Regions from separate parts of the Paenibacillus sp. FSL L8-0435 genome, predicted to be linked through region 1. Evidence: riboswitches for the same ligand, from Rfam matches in the RefSeq annotation. Region 1 holds a riboswitch; each other region holds the start of a gene.
What was found. Region 1 has a riboswitch for cyclic di-AMP ahead of NST33_RS00545 (C40 family peptidase). Riboswitches for the same ligand answer to the same signal wherever they lie in the genome.

Region 1 (5,692 bases):
TGATTATATTGAACAATTGGAAATTCACTTTGGATGAAAAACTCATAATTATTCAGATCGATGAATACGATCATTTCACAAGCAAAAGACCCCCAACCGAACTTTCCGGTCAAGGGGCCTTTTGCTTTTTTTGCTTTTATACTTTGTTGAAAATGATCTGCCTTAGGCGAGTGCTTCCTTCAATACATCTGGAGAAGCATTCCACCAGTCTTCGTTGTGTGAGATCAGCAGTGTCTTAAGTGCAGCTCGAGCTTCAGGTCCAAGCTCATCCAGCATGAAGCGACGCTTCAAGGCATAATCCATGCGATTCACATGTTCCGCCAACAGTTTCCATCCGCGTCTTGCTTCCGTATCAATCCACATCTCACATGCCGTTGCTCCACCATACAGTTGGCCTTCCTCCGTGCGATCGACAGCTACCCACACCAGCCATACCTGGCGTCCGTTGGGCACATCCTCACGATTGGTAGAGAACTTGATATTGCGTTCCACTTTGCTCTTCGCATGCATCGCACCAATATCGATTTTGGCTTCGCCATTATCAATAATGACCGGGGAAAGGTTATTCAGTTCAATGGAGCCTGCACCGAAGCCTTTATGCTTGCTTTTTGCACTAACGATATTCAAGGCAATCTGTTTTTTGCCGTTTTGCTCGTTTTGGTCCATGTTTATAGCCTCCAAGGGTTGATACAAATATTTTAACTAATAATTGCCCCATTGCAAACATATACATGCTGTAGATGCTTGTCAACGGGAGGTATTTAACGATGATTCCACGACGCGCCAAGAGCTGGCTCACTGCATCCCTGGCCCTGTGTGTACTTGCCGGAGGGATATGGATCACTCTGGGTTATAATCGCTCAACTCATTCCGAATTGCCAGTACTCGCCCCCGAATCGGGCAAGCCCAAGGCAATAGCTCCAACTCCAGCACCTCCAGAAAGTGTACAGACCCCTACAGCCGAAGTGTACAGCAACCGTGTTGTGGAATACCACATGGATGTGAAGCTGGCCGAAGGAAACGTATTGGAAGGGACTCAGACGATCACCTGGACTCATCCAGGTAAAAAAACCGTCAACGAGCTTTATTTTCATATGTATCCCAACGCCTTCTCTTCTGCTGACACCACCTTTATGAAGGAATCCGGCGGAAAGCTTCGGGGTGATGTCATGCCTACCAATGGTTACGGCTCCATGAACATTACCGAAATGAAAACGGAGGACGGGCTCTCTCTGCTGCACCGGATGCAGTATGTGCAACCAGATGACGGAAATATCAAGGACACCACCCTCATTAAAGTACGCCTGCCCAAACCCGTCAAAGGCGGGGAAAGTATCACACTCCACACCCGATTCGAAGTGAATCTGCCAAAGATTTTTGCCCGGATGGGAACTGCTGATCATTTTGTCATGGCAGGTCAATGGTTTCCCAAATTAAGTGCCTATGAACCTGTAGGCAGGCGTGGACGAACAACGGAAGGCTGGAATCTGCACCAATACCATGGCAATTCAGAGTTTTACGCCGACTTCGGTATATATAGTGTGCGTATTCGGGTGCCTGAAACATACAAAGTGGCTGCTACCGGATTTCCAACGCAGCAAGCCGTGATGAAGAACGGAGAAAAAGTCTATCAATTCTACGCCGATGATGTGCATGACTTCGCATGGGCAGCCTCACCCGATTTTGTGTACGCAGAGGAGCCATTCTCCGCACCCAATGTGCCTGGTGTACGAATCAAGTTATATCTGGACCCAGCTCATCAGGATCTGAAAGAACGTTATTTCCATGCTGCGAAGGCCGCTCTAGCCAATTATAGCAAATGGTTTGGCCCGTATCCTTACGCTACCTTATCCATCGTAGTTCCACCCAAAGCGGGGAACGGTGCTGGAGGTATGGAATACCCTACGCTAGTTACGGCCTTTGGAGCCGATGACACTACGCCAGGTTATGACCTGGAACGTACCGTAATCCACGAGATCGGACACCAGTACTTCTACGGCATGGTTGCCAGCAACGAATTCGAGGAGGCCTGGCTGGATGAGGGATTCACCTCTTATGCAGAAGACAAACTGATGGAGCAGGAATACGGATTGATTCCGAATCTGCCGGTACAATCGGGACTGATTACGTCTCCTTCATCCTTAACACAAGAATCTTGGAAGTTCGATTCACAGAATGAGTACGCCGCCAATGTCTATACACGTGGCAAGCTTGTATTGCTTGGTATCGAACATCAAGTCGGTGCCAAAAAGATGGAACGCATTCTCTCTACCTATGTGAAGAAATACCGCTTCAAACATCCCACTTCGGCTGATTTCCAGAACGTTGTGGAACAAGTGACCCGCACTTCCTGGTCTGATTATTTTGATCAATACGTCTATGGTAACGGGATGGCTGACTTTGCTGTAGAGAAGATTCGTGTTACGCCCGTACAGAAAGACAGTCAAACATTGTACGAGTCATCCGTGACGATAGCAAAAAAAGGGAGTGATTACAACGCCGTTCCTGTTCGCATTGCTTTTGAAGACGGGCATATCCTCACCAAGCAATGGAATGGAAAAGAAGATCGCATCACGTATAAATTAACTCACACATCCCCCGTATCCTGGGCCATGACCGATCCCCTGTACTCGATCGTGCTGGAGAACCGCCATATGAACAATTTCCTGAAATCCGGACTGGATGAGCAGGCAAAGTCCCGCTGGAGCATGAGTGTAACCAAACTAATAGAAGCCATATTCGGAGGTCTGTCATGGTGAGGTGGAAACGGTGAAAGCGAAAATACGTGAAGGCTGGTTTCTCGTCCGTCAGCATATGTTCATTGCCGCAATTTTATTTCTCTATCAACTCATTTGGGGATATTTCTTCTATCGAATGGTACAATCGGCGGTCATCCCACTACTCCTGCGTTATCCGGATGCTGATGCCGGGGAGTTGAGTACACTTTTGTTCAAAATGGAAAGTCAACTTAACCTGTCTACCCATCCGGAGGTTCATCGTTATCTATGGATTCTCGGGGGCATGCTGCTGGTTCGCATGTTGATCAGCCCCCTCATTCAGGCAGGACTGCTCTACTCACTTCAGCACTTTAATTCTACAGAAGAGCGCATCCCCTTTGTCCGCGGAATCAAAAATCTGTGGAAACCGATGCTGCTGCTCCACACCATACGTACATTATTGATACTTCTGCCCGCCTACTGGCTCATACCGAAGCTCTACTCCATTCTCATGGACGGATTTCATTCCCTTCAATTACTGTTGCCTGGTATACCTTATGTTGCTGCCTGGATTGTATATGGTTGGATCATCCACCATGCCATACTCTACATGCAGTTCGGTGTGTCGGCACCAGAAGGAGAAGGCGGGGCTCACGGTACCCTCAAAGCACTCTGGATTGCAATGCGTCATCTCATCGCTGTAATCGGCATTGCACTCCTGCTGGGCGGAGTACACCTGCTCGTCTTTGGGGCCTTCACTTCAGCCTCATGGTTATTAACGGGACTTACCGGACTTATACTACAACAGACGTATCCACTTGCCAGATGTCTATTGAGTCTGTGGAAAATATGCAGCCATTTCCGATTATGGCAGTCCAAAATATCCAAAGGTGAGAGCAGATAGTTTAAAAATTGTTACCATCACATGTTAAACTCATGGCCTAATATGCCCTTATAAATAGGCAAACCTCAACCTTTCCCCGTCAAAGGTCGAGGTTTTTTTTGCTAAATTTGTTGCTAAACGTTGCCAAAGCCGTACTCCTCTGTTACAATAATCGCAGTGAGTTTTTAGTAACAACTTTGTAATCTTTACATTCATATTTGTAACTACTTAAAATTAAATCGTCATTTCTTGATTTCGCAGGTGCATAACTAGCATAGCCAAATTCCTGGCACCTGGGAAGCGGGGGAACCAGTTATGGGTGAATTGATCTTGCTACAGAGGGATCATAGGGGACCTTCAACCGAATCCTTAAGCTAACCTCGCAGGCGTTGGAAGGGGAATATCTCTTGTTCAAGAAGAAATTAACCGCAGCTGTACTTAGCATCACATTCGCATTATCACTTGGTGCAGGTAGCGCATTCGCAGATTCAAAGATGGACACAGTAATTGATTCAGCAATGGGAACTACATACAAAAGTGGGGGAACAACGCTTAACGGCTTTGACTGCTCCGGATTTACACGGTATGTATTCGACAAGTTGGGTATTGATTTGGCACGCCAATCCAGTTCCCAATTCGACATGGGTGATTCCGTATCCCGTATGGAAATGAGAGCTGGTGACCTGGTGTTCTTTAATACAACAGGTAAAGGCGTATCTCATGTAGGAATCTTTGTAGGGGATGGAAAGTTTGCACACTCCTCTTCTTCCAAAGGCGTTACGATCAGTGCATTGAGTGAAAACTATTGGGCCAATCGTTATGTTGGCGCGAAACGGATTATGAGCACGGACGCATATGAATCACTGGCCCTTGACTAGGGACAAGCTGAGCAACATGATGCTGTAACCATTAACCATACTGGAACGAAGCAAGAAGCATAACAGAACCGCCCGGTACATTCTCCGCAGGAATGTATCCGGCGGTTTTTTTGTGCTTCAATCCTTATTTATGTTGCAAGTTATACTCTGGGCATATCCTGCGACATCAACAGGTTCATTTTGCGTTCGTTCGTCCGTGCCCTTATGATGTTTTTACCCATCCCGTTATAATATAAACGAAATTACCGGAACTTTTGTTTCATTTTTTTTCTTGGGAAGGAAGACTTGCTAAATGAACATCACTTTTGTAGAGTGGACAAAGAGTTCTGTTTCAAGGAAAGGAGCATGCAGGTGTATGAAGGAAACCCCTGTGACGTTTCACGTTGTACCCATGCGTGAAGAACATGCGGAGCTTATCTGCAGTTGGCAGTATGATCCGCCTTACAATATCTACAGCTGGCTCCCCTGGGAGCAGATGAAGGCTCTGGAAGTGGAATTCGGAGATGCACAGCTGCGGCAGGAGCAATATGCGATCGTCCTGGATCAGAACGATCGTATATGTGGGTTCGCTCAATACTTCCCACTTCAAGGGGTAACCCGGATTGGCCTTGGAATGCATCCAGAGCTGTGTGGTCAGGGTCAAGGGACAGTTTTTGTCACTGCCATTGTACAGGAAGCCATTCGCCGAAATCCCACGAATGAGATTGATCTGGAAGTACTCACTTGGAATGCTCGTGCCATTCAAGTCTATCTGAAGAGTGGATTTGTCACCCAGGATACATACGAACGACAGACCCCAAGCGGCTTGAAGCCCTTTCACTGTATGGTTTATGAAGGGCCTCGTGGTTAGAATCCATTGCAAAACAACCAAATTTGCCCCTTGTTATGTGATTAGTTCAAAAAATTCCCACAAAATGCTATGATGTCAGTACAGGTTCCGTTATAATGATATGGATAGTTTCAGGTTAGATGATCTTTCATTCTGGAGGGGACATAAGGGATGCACAAATGGATCATGAGCGGAGTATTTTTTGCAGCATGCGCTTTAGCTATTGTTTTAATGTTTACGCTTCCAGGGAAAGAAGAAGTGGCTGAAGAAGCCAAACCAACCATGCCGGAAGTAACATTGGATGCCGGACAGGCTGAGGCACTGGTCAAAGCCAATTGTATCTCCTGTCACGGGGATCAGCTTCAAGGTGGCGTAGGACCTGCTC
Region 2 (5,692 bases), 2.1 Mb from region 1:
CAATGGAGATGCCGCTCGTGGCGTCATCAAAATTATCGAGCGTTCCGGTGCGGAACTTGTCGGATTCGGCGTTGTGGTCGAGAAAAGTTTCCAAGCAGGGGCACGCACGATTCGTGAACAGGGTATTCCGGTGGAAGCCTTGGTACGCATTCGTTCCCTGAACGATGGTACGGTACAATTTGACGATAACGAAATGTGACATTTTAAAGGAATAGGGCCTATTTTTTGAACTATGCCTTTGCATGACCGCGGATTTCATTTATAATGGGGTTATGTTAGGGAGAGGAGGCAACACCATGGGGAACCAACTGGCAACAGAACAATTTTTTAATGATAAGCTGGCGGAATCGAAAGTTCATTTTGAACGTGCCCTGGATTGTAAACATACGGAATTCGATGACCTTTATCCCTATATGATTGAACATCCTCAATTTTTCTGGTACAAACGCTATGTTGCCTGGTCAGAATTACTGACGATTGTAGGCTTGTGCGAAGAGTTGTCCTTCTCTTGGAAAGAACAATTTACACCGCATCAAGTGGAGTACCTTGAAGAACGTGTGATGTCCGCCAAAGTGCTTGATTTTTGGTTTGAGAAGAACGACAGCAAAGAGCACGCGCAGCGGTAACTTTCAGTCGGGACATAATTTCGAATGACATGACAGTCCAATACAGTCACGTGAGACCTAAATGACTTTTCATTTAGGTCTCTTTTTGTAAATAAATTTGAAATATAGGAGCCATGAAGATGATTAGTGATACAGAATTGGACGCTCTGCGTCTGTCAGGTGAGAAAGTTAGAGTAGTACGGGACGAGCTGGAATCGAACGACGTGAAGGGGATTGTGGTTGCCTGGGATGGCGAGCAGGTACTTATCCGTCGTCAGAATCGACGTGTCGTTAAGCTGGACCGAGGTTACAGCTATCAGCTGTTCAGCGAGCCGCGCCAGAGTCCACTTAGTGAGTAACAGCTTATAATTATGGCAGAGCCATGAGCGTTAAATGTTTGGAATTACCATGATTTCTTGGCATAATTGACTCATTCGGGAGAGAAGATAGGTACAGTGAGGAAGATCTGTAACTATAGCCGAGAGGGTGTGCTACAAGCGATGACATTGATGAATGATAAAGTTCATGCCTACAAGGATCAGATTGGAGCATTAAGCGATGTACTGCCAGGTGTGGTGAAGTCATATCATGAGTTTACCGGAGAATGTTTCCAACCTGGCGTGATTGATGCGAAGACAAAACAGCTAATTGCGCTTGGGATTGGATTGTTTGCCAACAATGAGGTATGTACCTTCTACCATGTAGAAGAAGCCCGTGCTAAGGGTGCAACAGATCAGGAGATTATGGAGACCGTTGCGGTGGCCGGAGCTGTTGGAGGAGGACATGCACTGTCTCAGGGTGCGATGCGAGTGCAGAAGGCGCTGCATTAGTAAGTAATGCAACATACATTTTTAAGTACAAAAAAGGCATCCGGTTAATAACCGATGCCTTTTTGTATGTGAATTACATTTTACCCAACATTTTATCATACATAAACTGTCCAGTTACCCGACGTGCTGTTACATAGCGGTCATTAAAGTATGGATTCGATAACTTTGTGATGCTTACACCTTTACTGCTGGAGGCATGAGCGAATTGTCCGCCGCCGATATATACACCTGTATGTGAAATGCCTTTGCCTGTTGTATTAAAGAACACCAGATCACCTGTCCGAACATTGCTCTTGGATACAGGCGTACCTGCTTTGGCTTGCTGCTGAGAAGTACGTGGCAATTCAATGCTGTATTTGTTGAAAAGATATCTCATAAAACCAGAACAGTCGAAGCCGGCTACAGTTGTGCCACCCCATTTGTAAGGTATACCTGTCATGTTGTTCACTACGGAGTTGATACTGCTTGCCTCTGTGCTTGTTGCCCCGGATGTAAATAATACAGCTGCTCCAAAAATGGAGATAATCAGTTTTTTCAAAATCAATGTTCTCCCTTCGATGCCTACGGAGTTAGCTAAGGGTTCGGTAGAAGGTTCCCTATATTTCCTATGTATAAGAATAATTCACCCAAATTGGTTCCCCCGTTTTCAAACATGAAACTCGGCAATGAATAATTAAGTTTTTGTAACTATTTGAAACTATATTGCATAAATGCGTAATTGTCAAACCTATTTAAAACCCTTCGTAATACCTCAATGTTAGCGGAATTAAGGTTTTTATATGAAAGAAGGGATCAAGTTTGGGTATCATTCATGACAAAAACGTCATTATTGATTCGTTTAAGACGAATTTGGATAAATAAATAGGTTTGTCATGAGTTAAAAGAACTATCCCGTTATGTAGAATTAGAGAGATTATATTCATTAAGTTGCATATATTGACAAAAATCGATTTTTTGCATATTATCTGATTATCCAATCCACATATTGGATTAAAATTGATTTTATTATGTGATAAATACAAATAAAGGAGGTTTGGGGACGCGTATCATAGGTAAGTAAAAGTGGAAGATTTATAAAAACGAACATAGGAGAGTGTTACATTTGAAAGCGAAGAAAATAATTACTTTTGTCCTGGCATGCACGATGGTGTTCTCGGCAGTTGGAATGGCAGTTCTCCCTGTAGGGACGGTATCTGCTGCGGATGCATCGGGTACTACAGCGAGTATTTCTGATATTTTGAAGAACCAGCTGCCGGATGGAGGTTGGAGAAAAGATTATAAACAGACAAGTGGAGAGTGGGCGAAGTCCACGATCGACAACAAGGCTACATACTCAGAAATTAGAAGATTGGCGAAGGAATTTAAAAAGACGAATGATCCGCGTTACTCCACAGCTGCAATCAAAGGAATTAACTTTTTGATCAACATGCAGTATTCAAACGGCGGATGGCCACAAGTTTACCAAAGCTCCGGATATCACAAGCACATCACTTACAATGATGATGCCATGATTAATGTAATGATCATGTTGGATGAAGTAGCGACACGTAAAGGTGATTTCTCGTTTATCGACAGCACACTTGCTAACCGCAGTAAAAACTCAGTTGCCAAAGGTGTAGATGCAATTCTGAATACACAGGTTGTTTCAGGCGGTAAGCTGACAGCATGGGGACAACAACATGATTCCAGTTCTCTTAAACCGGCAAGCGCAAGAATCTATGAAGTACCATCACTGACGGCTGGAGAGAGTGTAACGATTGTTAAATTCCTGAAAACCAGACCTGCTACCGCTAAAATTACGGCATCCATTAAGGGAGCTGAAGCATGGTTTAACAAAGTGAAGATTACGGGTTACAAGTATGAAAGAGCAAACGGAGACAGCAAAATTATCGCTGATTCCAAAGCTGCACCGATCTGGGCTCGTTTCTACGAAGTGGGAACGGATAAACCGATCTTTATTGGTCGTGACGGGGTCGTTAAATACAAACTAAGTGATATTGATAAAGAAAGAAGAGGCGGTTATGCTTGGTACGGTAACTGGCCTTCCAAGCTGTAATTTGTATTATGTTTCCGTTATAATGAACCAAACTATTAGCAGTTAAAGGTAAAGCCCGAATCGAAATGGACGTCTGTTTCGATTCGGGCTTTATTGTAATTATTTTCATTGTTGACATGATAGATTCCACATGATATATTACTTCTTGTCGCCGATATTGATCACGGAGATACAATATGCGGTCGTGGCGGAATTGGCAGACGCGCACGGTTCAGGTCCGTGTGGGCTAACCCCCCGTGGAGGTTCGAGTCCTCTCGACCGCATCTAATAAAAATACTCCTTAAGTTAACGCTTAAGGAGTATTTTTTTGCATTTTTTGATATAACACTAACTTTAGACTCGAGTATCCAAGAGGTTAGTGCTTAGCTGCACGTTCAGCAAATGTCTTCCATCAGCCATACGGAACGTTTATTGTGCTGCGGTAACATTAACGCTATCAATATTCGGTCCTTCCGATCCAGTGGTAACCACTTTCAATGTATTGGTCCCCGTGTTCATGGGGACCTGTATTGTTTTTTCAACCCAAGTGGACCAGCTTCCCGTAGCTGGAAAGGGCTCGTTGCTGATGACTTTGGTTCCGTTCACAAAAATGTCGAGGTTCCGAGTGCCGCTTTCCAGCGCATAACGAAACTTTACGTTTTTGGTACTTGTTGTAGTGTTATTAATGCCGTTCCATTGAATGGTCGAACCAGTCATCGCATTGAAGTTAACATACCCGGAGCCAGTGTAACCGGGGTAGATTGTTTCAATGGCAGCTTCCGTAAGTGAGGTTCCGGTCTCTGCTTCATACGTAGTGCCACTGCCTGTATTCCCGCCGCTATTACCGCCAGTAACGTTGGCAACAAACGTTGTTACGCTCTGAGGTGGGAGCTGTGCCGTGAAGGCTCCATTGGATACAGTAAGCGGGGTTCCGCTTGCCAAGTTTCGACCGCTGTCTGTAATCCATGAGGACACAGTGGAGGCATTACCATTCTGCAGAACGAATTTTTGGCTTGTGGCTGAAGTTCCACGGTTAATTGCCACAACGACGACTTTGTTATCACCTTTATAGGCTGAGACAAATGTGTTCGTATCCGGATTTTTCGTTGCATCGACTCGCAGGTAGCCTGGACGAACGAATTTAGAGAAATGAGCCATATTATACCCGCGTTTGCTTATGGTACCGTCCTCTTTCATCGGACCATACTGTCTGCGGATGTACCACCACACATAGGCCTGGAAATCACCTTCTACCATGGCATTGTGCATGTGATAGGAAACGTCTAATGCTTCAGGCCAGCGGTCTGCTGAGTTGTTATCACTGTTTGGAACATACACCTCAGTCATCCACAGTTCTTTACCGGCTCCTTTTTGCTTAAAGAGAGGGTAGGCAAAATTCGAAATCTGTGTTCCATACGTATGCGCTCCCAGAATGTCCATGTTGGCAAGCGCCTGCGGATCATTCAGGATTGGGTCGGATATGTTCTTTAAGTACTGGAAGGATTCAGGCGCCATGACTTTGGTACCTTGAATGGACCCGGCATTTTCTTTCATGAATCGAAGGATCTCTTGTGGAGTCCACCAGGTCCAGTCATGAGCATAATCCGGTTCATTTTGCACAGAAATGGAATATAAATCTACGCCGTTATTTTTCATGTAGGTTACAAAGTCGTTCAGATGTTGCGCATAGGCGGCATATTTGTCGTATTTCAGGCGTTTGGCATTTGTGTCTCCATTGTGGTTGAACGTTTCAACCATGCTGCTTGGAGGATTCCATGGGGATGCGAATACGATAGCACCCTTTTCGATAGCCCGTTTGGCTGTGGCAACTTCACGGTACCAGTTATTAGAATCTGGATCGACGTAAATCCTGAGAATTGAGAAGCCTAACTGATTCTGATCATTACCAAAAGCAGTTTCACGTTGAGCGGGAGTCAGATCACCAATCCAGGCAGGAAGGTTAATGCCTCCAAAGCCCTTGATTAGCTGTTTTTCCGAGGACAAATTAATGTTGGCATCGCTGGCTGCTGACACATTTGTCGGGGTTAACATCAAAGGCAGAGCTGTTAAACAGGCCAAAAGAACATTAATCGTCTTTTTTAGTTTGAATTTCACTACTTTCATCCTCCTCGATAATAGTAAATGGTTACATAGAGAAACCGCGACCAGGGATAACAAACAAGAATAGCGGATTGTCTGGCATTTATTTTATGTAAACCCTT
Region 3 (5,692 bases), 3.2 Mb from region 1:
TTGGAGTCCACCTCAACCAAGGTATCCTCCGGCTTGTTCGGGTCTTGTTGCAGATGATAATACTCGTCCTGATACACGAGGAACATACGCTCTGTGTTCTCTGCCGAGATCTGATCCGGTTGCCTTTGGTCAGACAATTCCTGGGCCACTTCCGGAACGGTACGGTCAGAAGCCCGGTACACATAGGACGTTGAGTTACCACTGCCGTTAACCGATTCAAGCGGGTATGTGTCCTGAACAGAAGGTGCTCCGCACGCGGACAACAGAGACATCACAAGGCTAAGGACCAGCATTAATTTTAATCCATGTGCCAAGCGTTTTTTCATTGGGAACCTCTCCTAGCTCGAACGAATCACTTTGATATCCGCAGGAAGAATGGACTCACCCTCATACAGTGTAAATCTTCTGTCTTGCCACTCCACCCGAAGAAGCATATTATCATCCGACTGATACTGCCATACCAATTGTTCTCCAGCCTGGCCATATGGAGTTCTACCTGCCGTTGATACCATGCCTCCATACTCTTCCTCCAGATGAAATGCGCGTCCATCCAGGTCCAGTAATGTGGGCACCTCATCAGGTGCATCAAGCCTGCCATCAATTGGTGTATATAGAGCGTAACGTGTGAGTTCACGTTCTTCGATATGCAAATATCGAAATGCGGTACCATCCTGCAGCGTGAGCACAACTGCATTTCGAGCGCGATTTTGTACCCGACCAACGACTTCATAAGTGACCAGAGAAACCTCACAGATATCACCAGGTGCAAGCTGAAGCATCGTTTTCTCTGCCTGCGGTGGTTCAGGTTTTGTTAGTATTCCTTTAATTCGTTTCCATACACTCATGAGAATTACTCCTGTTCCTTATCTTATAAACAAGCTGCAATAATCAGTGCGCCCACGATATGTAAAGCGCCAGAGAACAACCCGTATCCTGTCTTCCCTTGCTGAATTCCCGTATCCAGATCCAGATTGGCCCATTTGCGAATCATAAAGTGTACAACGCTCTCCAGAATCAACAAAATGATAAAGGATACAACGGAGACCAGCAATGCCTCTCCAAGATGACCAGCTGTAGAAATGGACGTAGCGAGTACATACCCTTGTGCAAATAATTTCATCACCATACGTGTGGTTACTGCCATATTGCCAGCCTTAACTTCAGCAAAATCCTTATATTTCGTGAACAGTGAATCTACATACATCAAGACAAACAGCAAAACCGAACCAGATCCGGTCCAGACCAACATCGCCAAAATATTCAAATCCATTTACACAGCCCCCACATATCAACATGAACCGCATTTAAAAGCGAAGGAGAAATGCTCTTCTCCTCCGCTGGTTAACCCTGCTGACAACCAAGGTATTAGTTCTTATTATCGTACTGTTTCATCAATGCTGCGAGTTCGTCTTCAACAGCTTGATCTTTACCCAACTTCTCGAACTCTTCATCCAAAGACTTGCCTTTGGAAGACATTTCGTTACTTGCTTCTGCCTGTGCTTCCATCTGCATCATTTTCTCTTCCATACGCTTCATACCAGCACTTGCAGTATCAGAGCCAAACCCATTCAACGCTTTGTTGATTTCCGTTTGGGCTTTTGCTGCATTGTAGCGGGCTACCAGTGTTTCACGTTTGTTCTTCATTTGAGTCAGTTGCTTACGCATCTCGTCGAGCTTGCCACGCAGGTTATCTGCAGAAGCCTTGTTTTGGTCATAGCTGGTTTTATACTCAGCCATCTTCTCTTCAGCAGCCTTTTTCTCTTCCAGAGCACGTCGAGCCAAATCCAGATTCTGAGCACGTGCCGCCGTATGCGCCTGCTCTTCACGTTTCTTCACAAGAGCTTCCTGCTCTTCGAATAACTGCTTGAATTTCTTCTCAATGGCGATTTGTTGAGCTACTGCTTTCTCCGCATCTTCCAGATCCTCTTGCATGTCGCGGATATATTGTTCCGTCATCTTGATTGGATCTTCCGCCTTGTCAATAATGGCGTTGATGTTAGACATGGTTAGATCACGCAAACGTTTGAAAATGGACATTATGTTATTCCTCCTAGTCGATATTACATCGTATATAAACATACATACGTAACAATCTACAACTCGTTTCAATTTTAGCAAATAAAATCAAAACATTCGATGACTCTTACGTCAGGAAGATCGTTTATCTTTGATCAGATGATCTTCCATCAACCTCTCTGCAGTCTGCACGATTTCGTCGATCTGCATCCGCGTGATGGAATCAAAATGAATACCCATGATCACCGTAACGGTTACTTTCAGCTGCTGGGCAGCCTTCCGGGCAAGCCGCTCACACAGTTCTTGTTCCTTATGACCGGGAATATGTACCGTCGTCCCGCTTACGCGCTCATGATCTACATAGAATGTGGCTGCGGCGCCAATATGCGCCTTTCCTCCCGTAACGAGAAAAACCTTATCTTCTCCTGCTTCAATCACCTGTAAACGTATGGATTTCAAATCATATGTACTCATACCCATCCACCTATCCTTTTCTATATGTTATATATGGAGGAATTATGGCTTTCATGAGCTACATCGGCAATGAAAATTCTCACACTACGCATAACTTATGGATAGCCCGGGCATACCAAAGAGAACGTCATTTTGGAAAAGGAGGCCGTTATTATGCGCGTACGCCTCATTATGCTGATGGTTATCGTTATTTTTCTCGGAGGATATCATGCTCCAGTTTCATCGCGGGATGTTTCAAGCCCGCCAAGTGAATCCGTATCAGGTTCGGATTCTGCGGAAGAAGAACAACTGACATTGGGACAGTTACGTCAAAAATATGCCGATACGTTCAAAACCAATGGTCCTTCAACAAAGAAGGTTGCACTGACTTTTGATGATGTACCTGATCCACGATTTAGTCCACAAGTGCTGGATGTATTGAAGAAATACAATGTCAGAGCTACATTCTTCATCGTGGGTAGTCGTGCAGAGAAACATCCGGATCTGGTGAAACGCATCATTAAGGAAGGGCATATGGTTGGTAATCACAGCTACAATCATCCTGAATTCAGTAAGCTGTCGATGAATGCCTTTCGCAAACAAATTTTACATACCGGGGATATTATTCGACGTTTGGCGGGATATACGCCGAAGATGATTCGGCCGCCTTATGGAGACATTAATGAAGAACAGCTGAGATGGGCTGCCAAACAACACTATAGCATTGTGAACTGGAACGTAGACTCTCTGGACTGGAAAGGCCTTTCAAAGGAACAGGTGAAAGATAACATCCTGTCTGCCGTAAAACCAGGCTCCATCGTTCTGCAACATGCTGGAGGCGGTGTAGGATCAAACCTGAACGGCACGATTGAGGCTTTGCCTGAAATCATTGAGGAATTGCAAAAGCGCGGATATGAACTTGTCACCTTGGACGAAATGCTGGGATTGTCAAAGGCCAAAGATTAAGATGACGATGAAGAAATAAATGAGAATATTAAAAGGGTGCTGTTCAATCGCAAGTTTGCGACTGGCAGACACCCTGTTTGAATTCGTTAGATGTAATTAATTTTCTACTTCAGAATGTACAGCTCGATATCCTGAAATCCAAATGTGCTTACGGACTGTTTGCTACCCGGGATAAAGATATCAATCCGGTGACCCTTGATTGCACCGCCTACATCACGCGCTGTGGCTACAAAAGCCTGTTTTGGCAATCCTGGATGGCTGTGACCCGTTACCAGTACTTTGGTTCCGAGTGGAATTACACTTGGATCAACTGCAATCGTACCCAGTTCAAGGTCATTTCCGAAATAATCGACTGCACCCCAGCCTCCATTTTCAGACGGATCTGCAGAGTATGCCGTTGCTTTCACGTTCACAGCTTTGCTGTAATCGAATGTTTTACCCCAGGCTTGAACCACTTTGTTATCTGCGTTAACGTCCAAGCTTGCTGTAGTAACCGTTTTGGCTTGGGTCTTGCTCCCCGTCGCCGCGGCAGCTAGATTGTTTGCCTTACCAGGAATTGTAATTTTCAAACCACCATAAATATTGTAAGGTGAAATGTCGTTGTTTGCTTTAACCAACGTGTTCATTGCTACTCCATATTGTTTTGATAAGGTGTAGAAGGTATCCCCTTCTTTGGCCACATGAACTGAATCGGCGTGAGCCGGAACGGCTTGAATGAGCATTGCTGTTGTCATTAATGCTACTGCTGTTTTGGCTATACGTTTCTTGTTAATCATGGTCTTCCTCCCTCATTGTGCCTGCGAAGTTAGTTGTCGGATTCGGATGAGGAGCCCACCCTATAGGTTCTTCATTACATTTGAAACGTTATGTACCCCTAATTCACCCCAAGCAGTGTGCTGTAGATCTTCCCCCTGCACAAATCTGCATCGTTACATCCCCCGCACTCCCTGTCCGGAAGTTTCGGCAGAGTTCAATATATCACAATTTTGTAACCTGAACTTGTAGTAATTCTTACCAAATGGTTTTTTAGCATGTAAGCATATGTAAGAGTACTGGATACTTTAGAAATATTGGACGACCCGATTACTTTACATTTGGTAACAGAATAGTTACTTTTCCGAATCCATACGTGATTATTAACCATAAAAAAATAGCGTCACCGACTCGAAGTCAGTAACGCTATTGATCACTTTCATTTAGAGTACTTTGGCAAGAAAATCACGTGTACGTGAATTTTTTGGTGCTCCAAACACCTCATCAGGTGTTCCCTCTTCTACAATAACCCCGCCATCCATGAACAGGATCCGGTCTCCTACTTCACGTGCAAAACCCATCTCATGCGTTACAATGACCATAGTCATCCCACCTTCTGCAAGACGTTTCATGACATCCAACACTTCACCGACCATCTCGGGGTCCAGTGCCGAAGTAGGCTCGTCAAACAGCATGACATGCGGCTGCATAGCCAATGCTCTTGCAATAGCGATCCGCTGCTTCTGTCCACCGGACAGCTGATTCGGGAATGTATCTTTTTTATCGTACAAGCCCACAGTGTTAAGCAGATCAGCAGCAATTTTCTCCGCTTCCTGCGTGGATTGTTTCTTCACTTTAATCGGAGCAATCGTGATGTTTTGCTGTACCGTTTTGTGTGGGAACAGGTTGAAATGCTGGAACACCATGCCCATTTTTTCCCGAGTTGCATTAATGTTGTGCTTGGGGTCCGTAATTGAAACACCTTCAAAATCGATTTCACCTGATGTAGGTTGTTCCAAGAGGTTCAGACAACGCAAGAATGTACTTTTACCTGAACCGGAAGGACCGATAACCACGACAACCTCGCCTTTGCCAATCGTCACATTAATGCCCTTAAGCACATCGTTATTTCCATAAGATTTGTGTAATTGTCTAACGTCTATCACTTGCACTCAACTTCCTTTCCAGTCGTCCCAGCAGCTTGGACAAAATAAACGTCATTACAAAGTAGATGGCTGCTGCAATCAAAAATGGACTCAAGCCTTGGTACGTAATGTTCTTGACTACACTTGCCTGATACATAATGTCCACCATACCGATAACAGAGATAATGGAGGATTCCTTGATAATCGTTATGAATTCATTACCAATTGCCGGCAATACGGCCTTGAAAGCCTGTGGCAATATGATGTAGCGCATGGCTGCACCTCTGCCCATTCCGAGGGAGCGAGCTGCTTCCAACTGGCCACGATCCACCCCTTGGATACCTGCACGGAAAATCTCC

Region 2: another riboswitch for cyclic di-AMP. It lies ahead of NST33_RS10185 (C40 family peptidase); the one in region 1 lies ahead of NST33_RS00545 (C40 family peptidase).
Region 3: another riboswitch for cyclic di-AMP. It lies ahead of NST33_RS17210 (3D domain-containing protein); the one in region 1 lies ahead of NST33_RS00545 (C40 family peptidase).

What each region holds. Positions count from the first base shown of each region.
Region 1 covers NZ_CP150185.1:109,906-115,597, reverse strand. The annotation lists gene NST33_RS00560 (YwhD family protein) at 163-666, opposite strand; gene NST33_RS00555 (M1 family metallopeptidase) at 768-2,759, shown strand; gene NST33_RS00550 (hypothetical protein) at 2,770-3,621, shown strand; cyclic di-AMP (ydaO/yuaA leader) riboswitch at 3,867-4,004, shown strand; gene NST33_RS00545 (C40 family peptidase) at 4,044-4,478, shown strand; gene NST33_RS00540 (GNAT family protein) at 4,834-5,328, shown strand; gene NST33_RS00535 (cytochrome c) at 5,479-5,692, shown strand, end outside.
Region 2 covers NZ_CP150185.1:2,215,552-2,221,243, forward strand. The annotation lists gene NST33_RS10165 (xanthine phosphoribosyltransferase) at 1-199, shown strand, start outside; gene NST33_RS10170 (hypothetical protein) at 297-626, shown strand; gene NST33_RS10175 (hypothetical protein) at 746-964, shown strand; gene NST33_RS10180 (carboxymuconolactone decarboxylase family protein) at 1,106-1,435, shown strand; gene NST33_RS10185 (C40 family peptidase) at 1,509-1,973, opposite strand; cyclic di-AMP (ydaO/yuaA leader) riboswitch at 1,979-2,110, opposite strand; gene pelA (pectate lyase) at 2,529-3,491, shown strand; tRNA gene NST33_RS10195 (tRNA-Leu) at 3,670-3,754, shown strand; gene NST33_RS10200 (carbohydrate-binding protein) at 3,900-5,585, opposite strand.
Region 3 covers NZ_CP150185.1:3,969,383-3,975,074, forward strand. The annotation lists gene NST33_RS17180 (DUF4247 domain-containing protein) at 1-326, opposite strand, end outside; gene NST33_RS17185 (DUF4178 domain-containing protein) at 339-845, opposite strand; gene NST33_RS17190 (DUF350 domain-containing protein) at 869-1,270, opposite strand; gene NST33_RS17195 (PspA/IM30 family protein) at 1,366-2,037, opposite strand; gene NST33_RS17200 (hypothetical protein) at 2,149-2,490, opposite strand; gene NST33_RS17205 (polysaccharide deacetylase family protein) at 2,644-3,435, shown strand; gene NST33_RS17210 (3D domain-containing protein) at 3,540-4,211, opposite strand; cyclic di-AMP (ydaO/yuaA leader) riboswitch at 4,214-4,411, opposite strand; gene NST33_RS17215 (amino acid ABC transporter ATP-binding protein) at 4,632-5,354, opposite strand; gene NST33_RS17220 (ABC transporter substrate-binding protein/permease) at 5,341-5,692, opposite strand, start outside.